One region of the Vibrio rubrogenes genome, then DNA from elsewhere that is predicted to be linked to it. Evidence: riboswitches for the same ligand, from Rfam matches in the RefSeq annotation. Region 1 holds a riboswitch; the other holds the start of a gene.
What was found. A riboswitch is a leader RNA that binds a small molecule or an ion and turns the genes downstream of it on or off. The one in region 1 is predicted to bind cobalamin.
Positions count from the first base shown of each region.

Region 2: linked by a shared signal. The riboswitch ahead of AC55NX_RS18070 (cobalt-precorrin-8 methylmutase) and the one ahead of btuB (TonB-dependent vitamin B12 receptor) in region 1 are both predicted to bind cobalamin.

Region 1 is NZ_JCARSY010000055.1:5,116-12,567, reverse strand. Features, by position in the region: gene AC55NX_RS19670 (RNA recognition motif domain-containing protein) at 262-714, shown strand; gene murI (glutamate racemase) at 653-1,474, opposite strand; gene btuB (TonB-dependent vitamin B12 receptor) at 1,588-3,408, opposite strand; cobalamin riboswitch at 3,449-3,670, opposite strand; gene trmA (tRNA (uridine(54)-C5)-methyltransferase TrmA) at 3,834-4,946, shown strand; gene AC55NX_RS19650 (hypothetical protein) at 5,114-5,311, opposite strand; gene AC55NX_RS19645 (helix-turn-helix transcriptional regulator) at 5,480-6,223, shown strand; gene AC55NX_RS19640 (VOC family protein) at 6,193-6,594, shown strand; gene AC55NX_RS19635 (MFS transporter) at 6,596-7,452, shown strand, end outside.
Region 2 is NZ_JCARSY010000038.1:16,350-23,801, forward strand. Features, by position in the region: gene AC55NX_RS18060 (histidine phosphatase family protein) at 1-4, shown strand, start outside; gene cobA (uroporphyrinogen-III C-methyltransferase) at 27-803, opposite strand; cobalamin riboswitch at 1,124-1,284, shown strand; gene AC55NX_RS18070 (cobalt-precorrin-8 methylmutase) at 1,425-2,105, shown strand; gene cbiD (cobalt-precorrin-5B (C(1))-methyltransferase CbiD) at 2,102-3,238, shown strand; gene AC55NX_RS18080 (cobalt-precorrin-7 (C(5))-methyltransferase) at 3,235-3,852, shown strand; gene AC55NX_RS18085 (decarboxylating cobalt-precorrin-6B (C(15))-methyltransferase) at 3,882-4,457, shown strand; gene AC55NX_RS18090 (cobalt-precorrin-4 methyltransferase) at 4,454-5,221, shown strand; gene AC55NX_RS18095 (cobalt-precorrin 5A hydrolase) at 5,208-6,302, shown strand; gene AC55NX_RS18100 (precorrin-3B C(17)-methyltransferase) at 6,287-7,012, shown strand; gene cobK (precorrin-6A reductase) at 7,009-7,452, shown strand, end outside.

The sequences.
Region 1 (7,452 bases):
CCTTGAGTTTGCCGTTTTCAGACACTCTCTGTCGGTGAGGCGGCATTATAGGGAACAAATAACTTGTAGCAAGTGATTTTTTTACTTTTTTTCCCGTTTGCTCAAAAAGAAATCAGAAACGTTATAAATAATGTTACAACCTTTGAAGATTATCACAGCAATAGGTTGGAAAAACCCCAGACATAAACGTAAGATTCATCTATCTGTTCTATTTTATTTATGTATTCATCTTTCTTATTAATTGATAAGTAGTATTCCAATATGAATTTAACTAAATATTTTTTGTGGCTTGCCACGTTTGCTGTGTTAGGTGTCATTGCGCTTTCTCAGCTTGCAATTCCCTCGGTTGTCGCTTTTCTGGTTGGATTGGCAGGGGCAACTCTTGTTTTTATTCTCACCTCTCAAAATTCGTCTTCTCAACAGCAGTCACAGATGGCGACAACAACATTATACGTTGGCAATCTCCCCTACAAGGCAAATGAATCGAATGTCAAAAGTCTATTTTCAGATTATGGTGAAGTTTTCGCAGTGCGTTTAATGAAGGACAAACGGACTGGAAAGCGGCGTGGTTTTGGCTTTGTAGTAATGCCAGAGGCTGATGCACAAAAAGCAATTACGAAACTCAATGAGTCTAGTTATATGGATCGGACTCTTAAAGTTCGGGTTGCAAATGATCCAAAAAACCCTGAAGCGGAAAATTCTCAATTTGATTAAATCCCCACTCGGATAAAACTCGTGTCAGTGCTTCACCGTCGTATGGTGAGGTACTGGCAAAAATCCGAGGTGTCTGCGGCGAATGCCTACACATTCTCGGTGAAATCAGACTAATCACTCTTCGAGCAATCGCTTTTCCGGAATCCACCAGAACGACATTCTCTCCCAATGTCTGCTGAATTTCATATCTCAATAGTGGGAAGTGTGTACAGCCGAGTACAGCAACATCGATTCTCCCTTGAAGCGGCTGAAGAATGTTTGCCAGCTCAGACATATTCACGGTGACACCGCGTAATTTGCGTTCAGCCATATCGACCAATGCGGTTGACCCGAGCAGACAGATCTCTTTGTCAGATGAGAAATCCCGAATCAGCTCATGAGTGTAAGGCCGTTGAATGGTTGCAGGTGTCGCAATGAGGCCGACACATCGCTGCGCTAAATTACAAGCAGGTTTAATCGCGGGAACCACGCCAACAACCGGGATATCTAATGTCTTGCGTAAAGTAGGCAGAACAATCGTACTCGCGGTATTGCAGGCAATCACCACAATATCTATCGCCATCTTTGTTACGAGCGACGAGACTAAGGTTTCAACCCGGTTGAGTAGTTTTTGCTGTGGCAGCTCTCCGTATGGATAGCCTTCATTATCGAACAGATAGAAATAGTTGTGCTCGGGGAGCAGCTGCTGAATCTCCCGATAAACCGAGAGACCACCAACACCAGAGTCAAAAATTAGGATATTAGAAACTTTTGAGAACACGTTTGACAACATCGAAATACTAAAGATGAAAATGCATGATACGCTTTCAATCAATTTTGACAATCATGATTTTCAAAAGAAAAGAAACCGCCCGAAGGCGGTTTCTCTGACGTTTAAAACGTATAGGTGATATTGATAGAGTAAGCTCTCGATGGTGATGGATAGCCATAAGATGTTTCATATGACTTGTCAAAAAGATTATCGATACGTCCACCAATAGTTACCGATTCATTAGCCTGATAATTAATTGCCGTATCAACAAGAGAATATGATGGCAAAGTAACAGTATCGAATGCTGAGTTGTCTCGTTTTCCTATATATAGATAATTCACCGATAAATCGAACACATCAAAGGATGCTGTCATATTCCATTTATAGGATACATGCGCGCGACGAGGTAATAGTTCATTTTTGGCGTCTCGGGCATCTTTATATTCAGCACTAATACGATGTTGCACAATGCCGGTATCGAATTCAGATGTCAGTTCGACCCCTTTAATTCGAGACGTCCCGTCGATATTATTGTAAGAATTGCTTGAAAACTCATAATTGATCAAATCGTCAATTTGGTAGTCATAACCAGTCAAAGACCAATATACCGTCTGAATCACACCATGAAAACCAAGCTCAGCATTCTGCGAAGATTCTGGTTTTAAGTGCACATTACCATAAGTAGCGTCATGTAGCTGGTATAAGTCTGGGCCTTTGAAAGCAGTTCCGTAGGAGGCCTTCACTCCAAATTCAGGAATGAGTTGATAGCCTGCGGCTAAATTATAAGTCGCTTTATTGCCGAAGTCCTCGTTATCATCATTACGAATACCGACTTCAAGCTTTGTTTTATCATGATGAAACGAAGCTAACCCATACAGACCGAAATTATCGTGTGAAAACTGTGTATGATTTGTAATATCGTCATATGAGTCTTCTCGCCAATCTACACCCCCGGATAATATCAACGATGGCATTGCTGTATAACTATTTATCCACTGAGCCGTATGTTGTTTAACTTCATCCTGAGTCGTACCTGCACTACCTTTACCCAAAGATTGCTCATATCTCCAAGATTTCTGTCTTTGAGTAGACAACTGTACTTCTGACTGGAGATTATCTGACTTATATTTACCACCAAATCCAGCAGCGATATCTTCTTTCTCGGATTCATACTTATTACCTTGACTATCATATTGGTAGGTATTGTCATAAGCCCGAACGTTGCCAAACAGAGAGACTTGCTGATTTACATCATGTACATAGCCGATTAGCGCATTATTGGTTTCAAAACCATGTCGATCCCCATCATTCTTTCCAGAAACAGGATGAACATTATAACCATCCGTACTTTCATGCCCCACTGCAACATTCAATTGATTGTTATCATGAACTTTAAAGCCAGTGGTAACACTGATTTCCTGAGAATCCAAGCTGCCAAGCCCAACACTTAACTGAGTCTCTTCTTGCTGTGATCGCGCTTTGGTAATGATGTTGATAACACCACCGATAGCTTCAGAACCATATAAAGAAGCACGAGCCCCTCTGACATACTCGATTCTCTCAACATAAGTCAGTGGGATCTGATTAAAATCAACTGAGCCGATTGCTGCACGAGCAAAACGAACACCATCAAGTAAAACCAAAACTTGTGTTGAGCTCGTTCCTCTTACAAACAGCGATGAATTTTGACCTCTCCCGCCATTTTGACTGATTTCTATCCCAATCATATTTCTCAGCAGCTGAGGAATACTCTTCGCTTGACTCCGATGGATATCTTGCTGAGTAATGACTTCAACATCAGCCAATGTGGATTGAGCCGACTGCTCAAACCGATTCGCAGTCACAACCATTGTGTCGGTGTCTGCGTTTGAACTGTCTGCATAAGAATAAAAAGCGCAAGAAAGCTGCGATACCACTGCGATCGCTAAAACTGTTTTTTTCATTTTTATATCCTGAATTCGCGTTAATCTGACCGGAGCTCCTGTTATCTCCCGGTTGCTGGCAGGTCTTCGGACTTAAGAATATGATTACCCTGAGATAACCGCCAAAATCCCGACTTCCCACATCCGATGCAGTGTCTCTTGAGATCTTGTCTTCTATTTACCGCTGCGCGTCAGTTCTGGATTTCCACCAGATTCCCTTTTCAACACCCCATTTGACAAATAGACGCTGTCATTTGGGGGTACCAACTGGCACGATAGTATTGACCTACATAAAGCTTGTCCAGATGATATTCATCTGACTCATGAAGAAAATCCGCTGTGGATCCATGAACAGACTGGACATCATGATGGAATTGAATAAAATCTGCGCTCTTTCATTGTTCGCTCTGTAAAATATTCGCTCTATTAAAGATAAAGGTAATACGATGGCTACTCTTGATGTAAATCCCGCACGCTACCAGAATCAACTGCAAGAGAAAGTCACTCGGCTTACTGAGATGTTTTCTGAATTTCACATGCCGGCACTCGACGTTTTTGAATCACCAGAGCAACACTATCGAATGCGTGCTGAGTTTCGCGTCTGGCATGAAGGCAATGATCTCTACTACATCATGTTCGATCAGCAAACCCGTCAGAAATATCGGGTTGATCAGTTCCCGGCAGCAAGCCAACTGATCAATCAATTGATGTCGGCCTTGATAGAGCAGATCCGCGACAACGACATCCTGCGTCACAAACTGTTTCAGGTTGATTTTTTATCGTCGCTCAGCGGAGAGATTCTGGTCTCACTGCTCTACCACCGTCAGATTGATGAACAGTGGCAACAAGCTGCGCAAACCTTAAAAGACACCCTACGCCAACAAGGTTTTAATCTGAACTTAATCGGCCGTGCGCGAAAAATAAAAATGGTCTTAGATCGTGACTATGTGATCGAAAAACTATCCGTCCATGGTCAAACCTACACATATCAGCAAGTTGAAAACAGTTTTACTCAACCCAATGGTCGGATTGCCGAGAAAATGCTGGAATGGGCCGTTGACTGTACCCGGGACAGCCAGGGGGGGGATCTGTTGGAACTCTACTGTGGCAATGGGAATTTTTCGCTGGCGCTGGCGCAAAATTTCAATCGCGTATTAGCAACCGAACTGGCGAAACCTTCCGTCGATTCTGCGCAATATAACATTGCCGCCAACCACATCGATAATGTGCAGATCATCCGGATGTCCGCAGAAGAATTTACCCAAGCAATGGAAGGAAAACGTGAGTTCCGTCGTCTGAAAGATGCCGGTGTTGATCTCAGCAGCTACCAATGTGAAACGATTTTTGTCGATCCGCCACGTTCCGGCATGGATATCGATACTTGCAAAATGGTGCAGAAATACCCGCGGATTCTTTATATTTCTTGCAACCCGGAAACCCTGAAAGAAAACCTGATGGTTCTGAGTGAAACACACCGCGTTACGCGCTTCGCGCTGTTCGACCAATTCCCCTACACCCACCACATGGAAGCAGGTGTGCTGCTAGAGCGGATTGAATAAAAGTTTGAAGAGATATTCGTTGTTCAAAAATCGCTTTCGGATACGATGCGGGAGCGGTAATTATTTTCAAAAAGTCAGCCTGTCCGGTCAGTTGTGATACTGCCATCACGTTCAATTGCTGAACGAAGATGCGCTGCTGCGTATCATCATCCCCTCTAATGACTACCTCAAGCTTGCCCCTTGGAATCACCGATCATCAGTGATTCCATATTCAGACTGATTGTCGTCTGTAATGCTTCGATAGAACGTAGCAAAGCGGCTCTCTCCTGCTTTTGAGTCGGGTATGCCTCTTGGTGTTTACGGCACTCCATGACGACATTGCACCAAAAAAAGATTTCATCAAGTTTATGTTGGGTACTATTCATAAGCCACATCTCTAACCAATTTTTGATTGTTATCGTTTGATCATGCCGCAAAAAAAATATAAAAAACAGGTGGTATTTTTTGACAGGTTGCAAATGGAATAGCAACGAGTAGTATAATCACGCCAGTTCTTTTATATGCATGATAAGCAACATAGGAATCCGCCCAAAATGGATGTTAGTTCAATAGAAATGGCAAAGGCTTGCACTCAGTTCAGCCGACTGATTTCAAAAATATATGACGATGCCATACATATCAGCTATTCAGTGGTTTCGTTGGACACGCAAGAAATCTATACCTTATCGACGGATTATGACTGGCACCTGAGCTACTGGGATCGAGGATTAAACAGAACCGTGGGAACACGCATGTCACCGGGGCTTTCATCATGGCGGGACAAAGATGAAGAATATCATCATTTATTAAGTAAATTTCGGATCCCGGATAAAGTAGATTATACATGGTTATGCTCACAACGCGCTGAAATCGTCTCTTTAGCCTGCCGCCATCAACTCACCAGTCAGGAAAGTCATCAACTGGCAGTCCTACGTCCTTATCTGGCTTATCATGCTCACAAATTATGGCTGAAACATCAGGTTGCAACGCTCCCCTATCAGTCAATGGCCGCCCTATCCGATACACCAAATACTCATATGAATGAGCAAAACCATTTCCGGTTTGGTGATATTGTCCTGACCGCGAAAGAAATGAGTACCATCCGCCTTCTGTTATCTTTTCATTCCCCCAAAGAAATCGCCTGGCAACATCATTGCAGTGAATCTGCGGAACGAAAACGCATTGAAACCATCAAGAGAAAGATTCGTTGTACCGGCAATCGAGCCACCTTTTTTCAGTTACTCCAAAAACACGGGATACTTGATGCATGTCTGGATGTTTACACCACGTCTCTTTAACCTGTCGGGATCTCGATAAAAGCCAGAGATTCTATGCGCAATTCGGCTATACGACACACAAAAGTTACACCGATGAACAAGTCTCGATTGTCATGATGACCACAGAGGCGGGTTCAGCGATTGAGCTGTTCTGTTTTACCGCCGAAAAACACACAACGCCACTGATCTCAGATATCGAATCCGTGCCTAATATTCAAACCATTGGCATCACGCATATCGCCATTCAGGTTGATGACATTGCAGCAACACGTCAGCAACTCGCTCAGTTCGCCCCTTGTACAGAGATAAAACCGGCTCGAATGGGGGGATTTGTTTATTTTTTCACCCATGATCCCGATGGGAACCAGATTGAAATTATTATGGAGAATTAACATGTTAAGTTGGCTACAACGATTGGGGATTGTCTCAGGCAATGCATTCGAGTTTTACGATATTGCAGTCTATGCTGCTATCTCTCCTTATTTATCTCATTTGCTATCCAGTCATGGCATCGTCCATTCAGAATGGATGGTGTGGGGAATTTTCGCGCTCAGATTCTTAATCCGGCCACTCGGTGGGCTGGTCATTGGTAAAATTGCGGACACACAAGGAAGAAAAAAAGCCCTGATCATCACCAGCAGCCTGACAGGCAGTGCGACGCTGCTGATGGCGGCTTTACCCGTCAATATCTTGGGAGAGAGTCTTGTGATACTCCTCTTATGTCTGCAAATGATTCAGGCCTTCAGTTTTGGCGGAGAGTATCCGACCATCATTCAATACCTGCACCAAGGGAGCCAACGTGAACAACATGCTCGTATCAGCAGTCTGATTGTTGCCAGTTCAATTGTTGGGGTGATTGCATCCGTCTTAATCGTGATGGGGCTGAAAGGCACCTTATCTGAAAGCCAGATGCAAGCTTATGGATGGCGTATCCCTTTAATTATTGGCGCAGTGAACATTGCCATGAGTTTTTGGTTCCGCCTGCGCTTGCCCGCTGCGCTTCCGACCCCACAGCCGACTCGCTTAACCAACGATGTAAGAACCACAGTCAGGATCGGTTTGGTGTCTGTGACAGGAGCGGTAGTTTTCTACGTCCAGAATATTTCCAGCACCATTTTAGCCAAAGATTTCCCCATTCAACCGTTTGCCTTGGTCAATTCGGTGACCTTACTTGTGATGATCTTGCTGGTCGGATGGATCACGGACAAATATCTGTCATCACCAACGAAAAGCTTTTCGGGCGGATTGTT
Region 2 (7,452 bases), on a different contig from region 1:
TTGATGAGTTTTTGTTATCTCCGCTCTTATTCTGCAAGTTTCGCTAACTCGCTGATGTGGCGACAAGTCGCCTGAAACGAGAGGGTAGTCTGTTTTTCGACCACGCCGCCGATGACAATCAATGCCGGAGACTTGATTTGAGCTTCTGCCGCACGCTGGGCAATATTGGCAACAGTGCCGGTGACGACTTGCTGATTGTCCCGGCTGGCATAACGGACCACAGCTGCCGGGGTACTGACCGGTTTGCCGCCGTCCACCAGTTGTTGGCAGATATGTTTAATTTGACTCATACCCATGAGAATCACCAGTGTCCCGTCCAGTCTGGAAAATTGTGACCAGTCGAGCGGATCTTTGCCTTGTTTCAAATGGCCGGTCACCACATGGAAAGAAGAGGCACAATCACGATGCGTGACCGGGATCCCTGCATAGGCGAGTCCGCCAATTGCTGAACTGATGCCGGGAATCACTTCAAACGGAATATCCAACTCTGCCAGCGCCTCGGCTTCTTCGCCACCGCGGCCGAACACATAAGGATCGCCACCTTTCAAACGCACCACATTGTGCCCCTGCAACGCAAACTGGATCAGGCAGTCATTGATATCATCCTGAGGAATCGGATGATAATTGGGCAGTTTGCCGACATTGACCATGGTGCAGTGTGGCGGTGCTTCCTGCAAAATCTCATCACTGACCAGACGGTCATAGACGATCACTTCAGCCTGACGAATACAGTAAAGTGCTTTCACGGTCAGCAATGTCGGATCTCCCGGTCCGGCGCCCACTAACCATACTTTGCCTTTCATCTTTTTACCTCATGACATGTTGTGTTGATTCATTGGTCGGATTGACCGCTGCGATTATTGAACTATGGCTGACAAAAAAGATCGTTGATCCGGAAGGGGGTTTATGTGCCACGAATGAATATTTCTGTGCGGGGTGAATATCGGGTGATCTCGTGAATAAGTATCATTTTGATTATTTGAATATAAATTGATGACTATCAATGCAATCCGAGCATGTTCTGTCAGTGTATTCAGACGAATAAACATCATTGCTTTGATGATGATCCGATATCCAGCCTCCCAAAGTGACGGCTTGTCAATGTTCGGTAAGAACGACTCACAGCTATTGAGGCAATTTGGATACGGATCGGAAGTGAGGTGAAATTCCTCCACAGCCCCCGCTGCTGTAATGCTGACGACCTGATCAAACCACTGTGCAAACGGGAAGGGATCAGGAAGGTTGATGCTGAGTCAGAAGACGAGTCAAAGCAATTCCGTAACTCCTTCGGTGGGAAGCGAGTAAGGTGCAGTCTCCAAATCAATTGGGGGCGGTTGCTTTATACCCGCAATTCACCAGTAGAACAGAACTTGGTTAAACCGGTCTTGGTTCAACCTTCTCAGTTAAACAGTGATTGGTGGTCTATGAAAGCGAACCCAAACCGATGCCAGACAACAAGTCAGCAACCGCAATCCTTTATTCAACAGCCGCAGCAAATTGAATCGACCAGCTTCGAGATCATTGATCAGATCATCCGGACGGACTTTCCGGCCTATCATTTCTCCCATCCGCTTGAGAAAAAAATCATTACCCGGGCGATTCACACCACCGCCGATTTTGACTGGCTGGAAATTTTAAAATTCTCACCCACGATTCTGACCGAGTTACCGGCCCGAATTGCGGCCGGATGTGTGTTTTATACCGATACCACCATGGTGCTGGCCGGTATGAATAAATCCCTGTTACGCCAGTTTGGCTGTGAGGTCCGCTGCTATATTGCCGACCCGGATGTGGCGGCGACAGCTAAGGCACAAGGCAAAACCCGTTCGATGGTGGCGGTTGAGAAGGCGTTGGCTGAAACCGAAAATGCGGTGTTTGTCTTCGGCAACGCCCCGACGGCACTGTTTCAGTTGCTGCAAAGTGCCGGAGCAAACCGGCCTGTCACCATCGGTGTTCCGGTTGGTTTTGTCGGTGCGGCTGAATCGAAACAAGCCCTGTATGACAGCGATTTTCCTTTTATTACCGCTCTCGGGCGCAAAGGGGGCAGTAATGTTGCTGCCGCGATTGTCAATGCGGTGTTGTATGACATGCAGGAGGCGCGATGACCGAATCTGCGCTTCAGGATCTTGTCTGGCATCGCGGTAAAGCCTATCGCAAAGGCTATACCACCGGCTCGTGTGCGACCGCGGCAGCGAAAGTGGCGGCCTTGATGCTGCTGCGTCAACAGCTTATCCATCAAGTCTCGATCGTGACGCCTTCCGGTGTTCCCTTGCATTTGAGTGTTGAAGAAGCATCTGTGGCTGAATTTGAGGCCGTTGCTGCGATTCGCAAAGATGGCGGGGATGATGTCGATGCCACCCACGGGATGTTGATTTTTGCCCGGGTGACCCGCAAACACGGAACATCGATTGAGATTATCGGCGGGGAAGGTGTCGGCACCGTGACACGGCAAGGGGTTGGCTTGCCGGTCGGCGCTGCGGCAATCAATAAAACCCCGCGGCATACCATTGAGCAGGCTGTCCGTGAGGTCATCGGGCCCAATCAAGGCGTGACGGTCGAGATTTTCGCACCGGAAGGCATTGAGCGGGCCAGGCAAACCTACAATGCCCGGCTCGGGATTGAAAACGGGATTTCGATTATCGGCACCTCCGGCATTGTGACCCCGATGTCTGAAGAGAGCTGGAAACGTTCGTTAGCCATTGAGCTGGAACAGAAAAAAGCCCAAGGCCACCGTCGGGTCATTTTGGTACCGGGCAATCATGGCGAACGGTTCGTGCGTCAACAGCTGCATCTGAATCACGAGATGGTCGTGACCATGAGTAACTTTGTCGGCTACATGTTGCAAGAGGCGAATCGTCTTGAATTTGAACAAGTTTTACTGGTCGGGCATATCGGCAAACTGATCAAGATTGCCGCCGGTGTTTTTCATACTCACTCGCATATTGCCGATGCCCGGCTGGAAACACTGGTCACCCACTTGGCATTGTTGGGGGCACCGAATGCCTTGTTGCAACAGGTTTATGCCTGCCTGACTACCGAAGAAGCCTTGGCATTGATTGAACAGCATGGCTATCAGGCGGTTTATACCGCGCTGGCACAGCGGATCTGCACACGGGTCGCAGACATGCTGCGCTATGCCAGTCGCCCGTTCAGGTGTGATGTGGTGCTGTTTTCTTATGACAATCAGGTCTTAGGTGCTCATCGTCCGATTGACGAGATTGTGGAGGATTACCAATGATTTATGTGGTCGGCACCGGGCCCGGCCGGGATGACATGATGACGGTTGCCGCACGTCAGTTGATTGACCGTGCCGAGGTGTTGGTCGGCTGGCCGAGATTATTGCGTCTGTTTCCTGATTTTCAGGGGGAACGGATTGCGATGTCAGGCTGTATCGACGTCATCATGCAATCTCTGGCTCAGCTGGCATCGCGTCAGGTGGTGGTGCTCGCATCGGGTGATCCGATGTTATTTGGGATCGGTAAACGTATCTGCCAGCATTTTCCGCCCGATGAGCGGCAAGTCATTCCCGGGATCAGTTCGATTCAAATGCTGTTTACTGAAATCGGCATGGATATGAACGATCTGTACATCACCAGCAGTCATGGCCAGTCACCGGATTTCGATTTTCTGTTTGCACACGACAAGGTTGCGTTAGTGACCGACCAATATCTCGGGCCGTATCGAATCGCACAGCAAGCGCTGGTTCGTCAACTGAAACGGACATTTATTATCGGTGAAAATCTGGGCTATGCCGATCAACGGATTTCGATGCTACAGGCAGAGCAGGTGCAGCGTTCATATGACATGAATGTGGTCATTGTCCTAAATGAATGCTCTGAACGAATGTCCTGAACGAAATCTCCTGAACGAAAGAGGGAAAGATGAAAGATAGCGAATTTCTCAGGGCCGACAAAGTGCCGATGACCAAGCAGGAAGTCCGCGCTGTGGTGTTGGACCGTTTAGCGCTCGGTCAGGCACAGCGATTTGTCGATGTGGGCGCCGGGACCGGGAGTGTCGCCATTGAAGCCGCACTGCGTTTTCCTGAACTGGCCGTCACTGCGATTGAAAAGAATGACCATGCGATTGCGATTATGCAGCAAAACCTCAGCCACCACGCTGTTGCGCAGATTGAACTGGTACAAGCGATTGCCCCTTGTGATCTGGTGAAGGGAGCGGATGCCATATTTATCGGCGGCAGTGGTGGCAACCTCACAGCGATCATTGACTGGGCTCTGGCTCATTTGACAGAACAAGGCCGGTTAGTGATGACATTTATTCTGCAAGACAATCTGCATCAGGCGTTAGAGCACCTGAAAAACTGCCCGATCCGGGATCTGGACTGTACGCAGATCATGGTGTCCCCGCTGACCCCGCTGGGGAGCAGCTACTACTTCAAACCCAATAACCCCACGTTTGTGATTTCATGTACTCGGTGTACGAAAGGGAGCGCACAATGACGGAAACGCTGGACAAAAGCAAAGTCTATTTTGTGGGAGCCGGCCCCGGTGACCCGGAGCTGATTACCCTCAAAGGTTATCGCTTGCTGCAACAGGCGGATGTGGTGATTTATGCCGGTTCACTGATTAATCCGGCCTTACTGGATTACTGCAAACCGGAAGCGGAATGCCATGACAGTGCTTACTTACATTTACAGCAGATTATTCAACTGATGGTGGACGGTATTCACCATAATAAGCTGGTGGTGAGACTGCAAACCGGAGACTTATCACTGTATGGCTCGGTTCGCGAACAGGGCGAAGAACTTGCAAAACAGCAGATTGGCTTTCGCTGTATTGCCGGGGTGTCTTCTTTTCTTGGCGCTGCGGCGGAACTCGGCGTTGAATACACCGTACCGGAAGTGTCGCAAAGCCTTATTATTACCCGGATGGCGGGGCGGACACCGACTCCGGAACTGGAATCGCTGATACGCTTTGCCGGTCATCAGACTTCAATGGCAATTTTCTTGTCCGTCAAAGGGATTGGTGCGGTGGTTGAGCAACTGGTGCAGGGCGGATATCCGACAGAGACCCCGGTCTCTGTGGTGTATAAAGCCACTTGGCCCGACAGTCAGATACTCAAAGGCACGCTGGCCGATATTGCTCAGACCGTGACGGATGCAGGCATTCAAAAAACAGCATTGATCTTGGTCGGTCGCTTTCTGGGAGAAGAATACCACTACTCCAAACTTTATGATGCGGCGTTCAGTCATGAATACCGTTAACGGTTTTTCCGTCTCACTGTTCAGCCTGACCCCGGGCGGCCAGCAGATTGCCCGGCAGATCCGTCAGGCGTTTCCGGCATTGTCGATGCATTGCTACTGCGCTGAAAAGTATCTACAGGCCAATTTTCTGCCATTTGACGGCAGCCTAAAGCAGATGGTGGCGCAACGGTTTGGCTGCGATAGCGCCCTGATTTTTATTGGTGCCTGTGGGATTGCCGTCAGGATGATTGCTCCGTTGCTGCAAGATAAATTCACCGACCCGGCGGTGTTGGTGATTGATGAACAAGGGCAGCATGTCATCAGTGTCTTATCGGGGCATGTTGGCGGCGCGAATGAACTGGCCCGGGAGGTCGCAGCGCGAATTGGTGCGCTGCCGGTGATCTCGACGGCAACCGATGTCAATCAAACCTGTGCTTTTGATGTGCTGGCGCAACAGATCAATGCGGCCAGTGAGCAGTTTCGGGTGGCGACTAAAACCGTGAATCAACTTTTGGTCAGCGGACATGCTGTCGGGATTTATATTGATCCATGGCTTGCAGCAACACTTGGTTTTGATATTCGTCAGTTTGATATTCGCGGCTTAACCATTGTGACTGAACACGATGTTGGCCGTTATGAGCTGTCCGCGCTGATCGATGTGTCGATGCAATATACGCGGCCTGACTGGCCGATCCCCAGTTTTCAGTTGATCCCGAAACGGCTTGTGGCCGGGATCGGTTGCCGGAAAAACGTCTCCCCCGTACAGCTATTGACTCTTTTTCAGCAACAACTGCAACACATCAATATTCACCCGCTCGCGCTGGCTGCGATTGGCAGTATTGACCGCAAATATGATGAGCCGGCAATTCTGCATCTGGCGCAGCAATATCAGGTGCCATTCAAATTATTCAGCGCAGCCGAATTAAGTGCGTGTTCCGCACCGTTTCCTCAATCGGAATTCGTCCGACAGACGGTAGGCGTCGGCTGTGTGTCTCAACCGGCAGCCTGGCTGCTCAGTGATGGTTGTCTGTTGGGAGAAACCCTGAGACAACAAGGTATTACCCTGACCTATGGAGTCATGAAATCATGTTATATGTCGTAGGAATTGGCCCCGGTGGTCCGGAGATGATGACCGCAGAGGCGCGCGCTGCCATTGAAGCGGCTGAAGTGATTGTCGGATATAAAACCTATACCCACCTTGTCAAAGCCTTGGTGGGGGATAAACCGGTGATTAAAACCGGCATGTGCAAAGAGATCGAACGGTGTCAGGTCGCCCTCGATATCGCCCAATCGGGTAAAACCGTCGCCTTGATCAGCAGTGGTGATGCCGGGATTTATGGCATGGCTGGCTTGATTCTGGAGATGGTGACCAAACAGAAATGGCATGTTGAAGTGAAAATTGTCCCGGGCATGACCGCGAGTATTGCTGCCGGTGCGGCGCTGGGCGCGCCGCTGATGCATGATTTCTGTCATATCAGTCTGAGTGATCTGCTGACGCCATGGTCAGTGATTGAGAAGCGCATCCGCGCTGCCGCTGAAGCGGACTTCGTGACCTGTTTTTACAACCCGCGCAGTCGGGGACGGGAAGGGCACCTGCGTCACGCGTTTGAATTAATGTCCCCTTATAAAGCAGCGGACACCCCGGTCGGGGTCGTTAAAGAAGCGGGACGTCGCAAAGAAACCAAATGGCTGACTACCTTTGCCGACATGGATTTTGAACGAGTCGATATGCGCACCATGGTGATTGTCGGCAATCAATCTACTTATGTTGAGCAGGGGCTGATGATTACGCCGCGAGGCTACACACTATGAGGAGCCCCGCGCATGTGCTGGTTTTCGGCGGCACGTCCGATGCTGTCACACTGTGCCGGATGCTGGAGCAGTACCAGATCCGCTATACCTTGTCGGTGGCGACTCCGGCCGGACTGGCCACGGTACAGTCACTGACTGCACCGGTGATTCAAGGCCGCTTAGATGCTGAAACAATGCAGACATGGATACTGGGTCATCAGGTCGATTGTGTGATTGATGCCGCCCATCCTTATGCGCAGCAATTACGGGAAACCATCGTCGCTGCCAGCCTGAAAACCGGGTGTCCGGTGATTCGTTATGAGCGACCAATGTCGGTTGACGTGGCGGCCCATCCGTTGCTCACCAAGGCCAGTAGTATTGCGGATGCTTGTGATCAGATCACGTCGGCACAGCAGAAAATTTTGCTGACCACCGGCAGTAAAGATCTCGCTCAGTTTTGT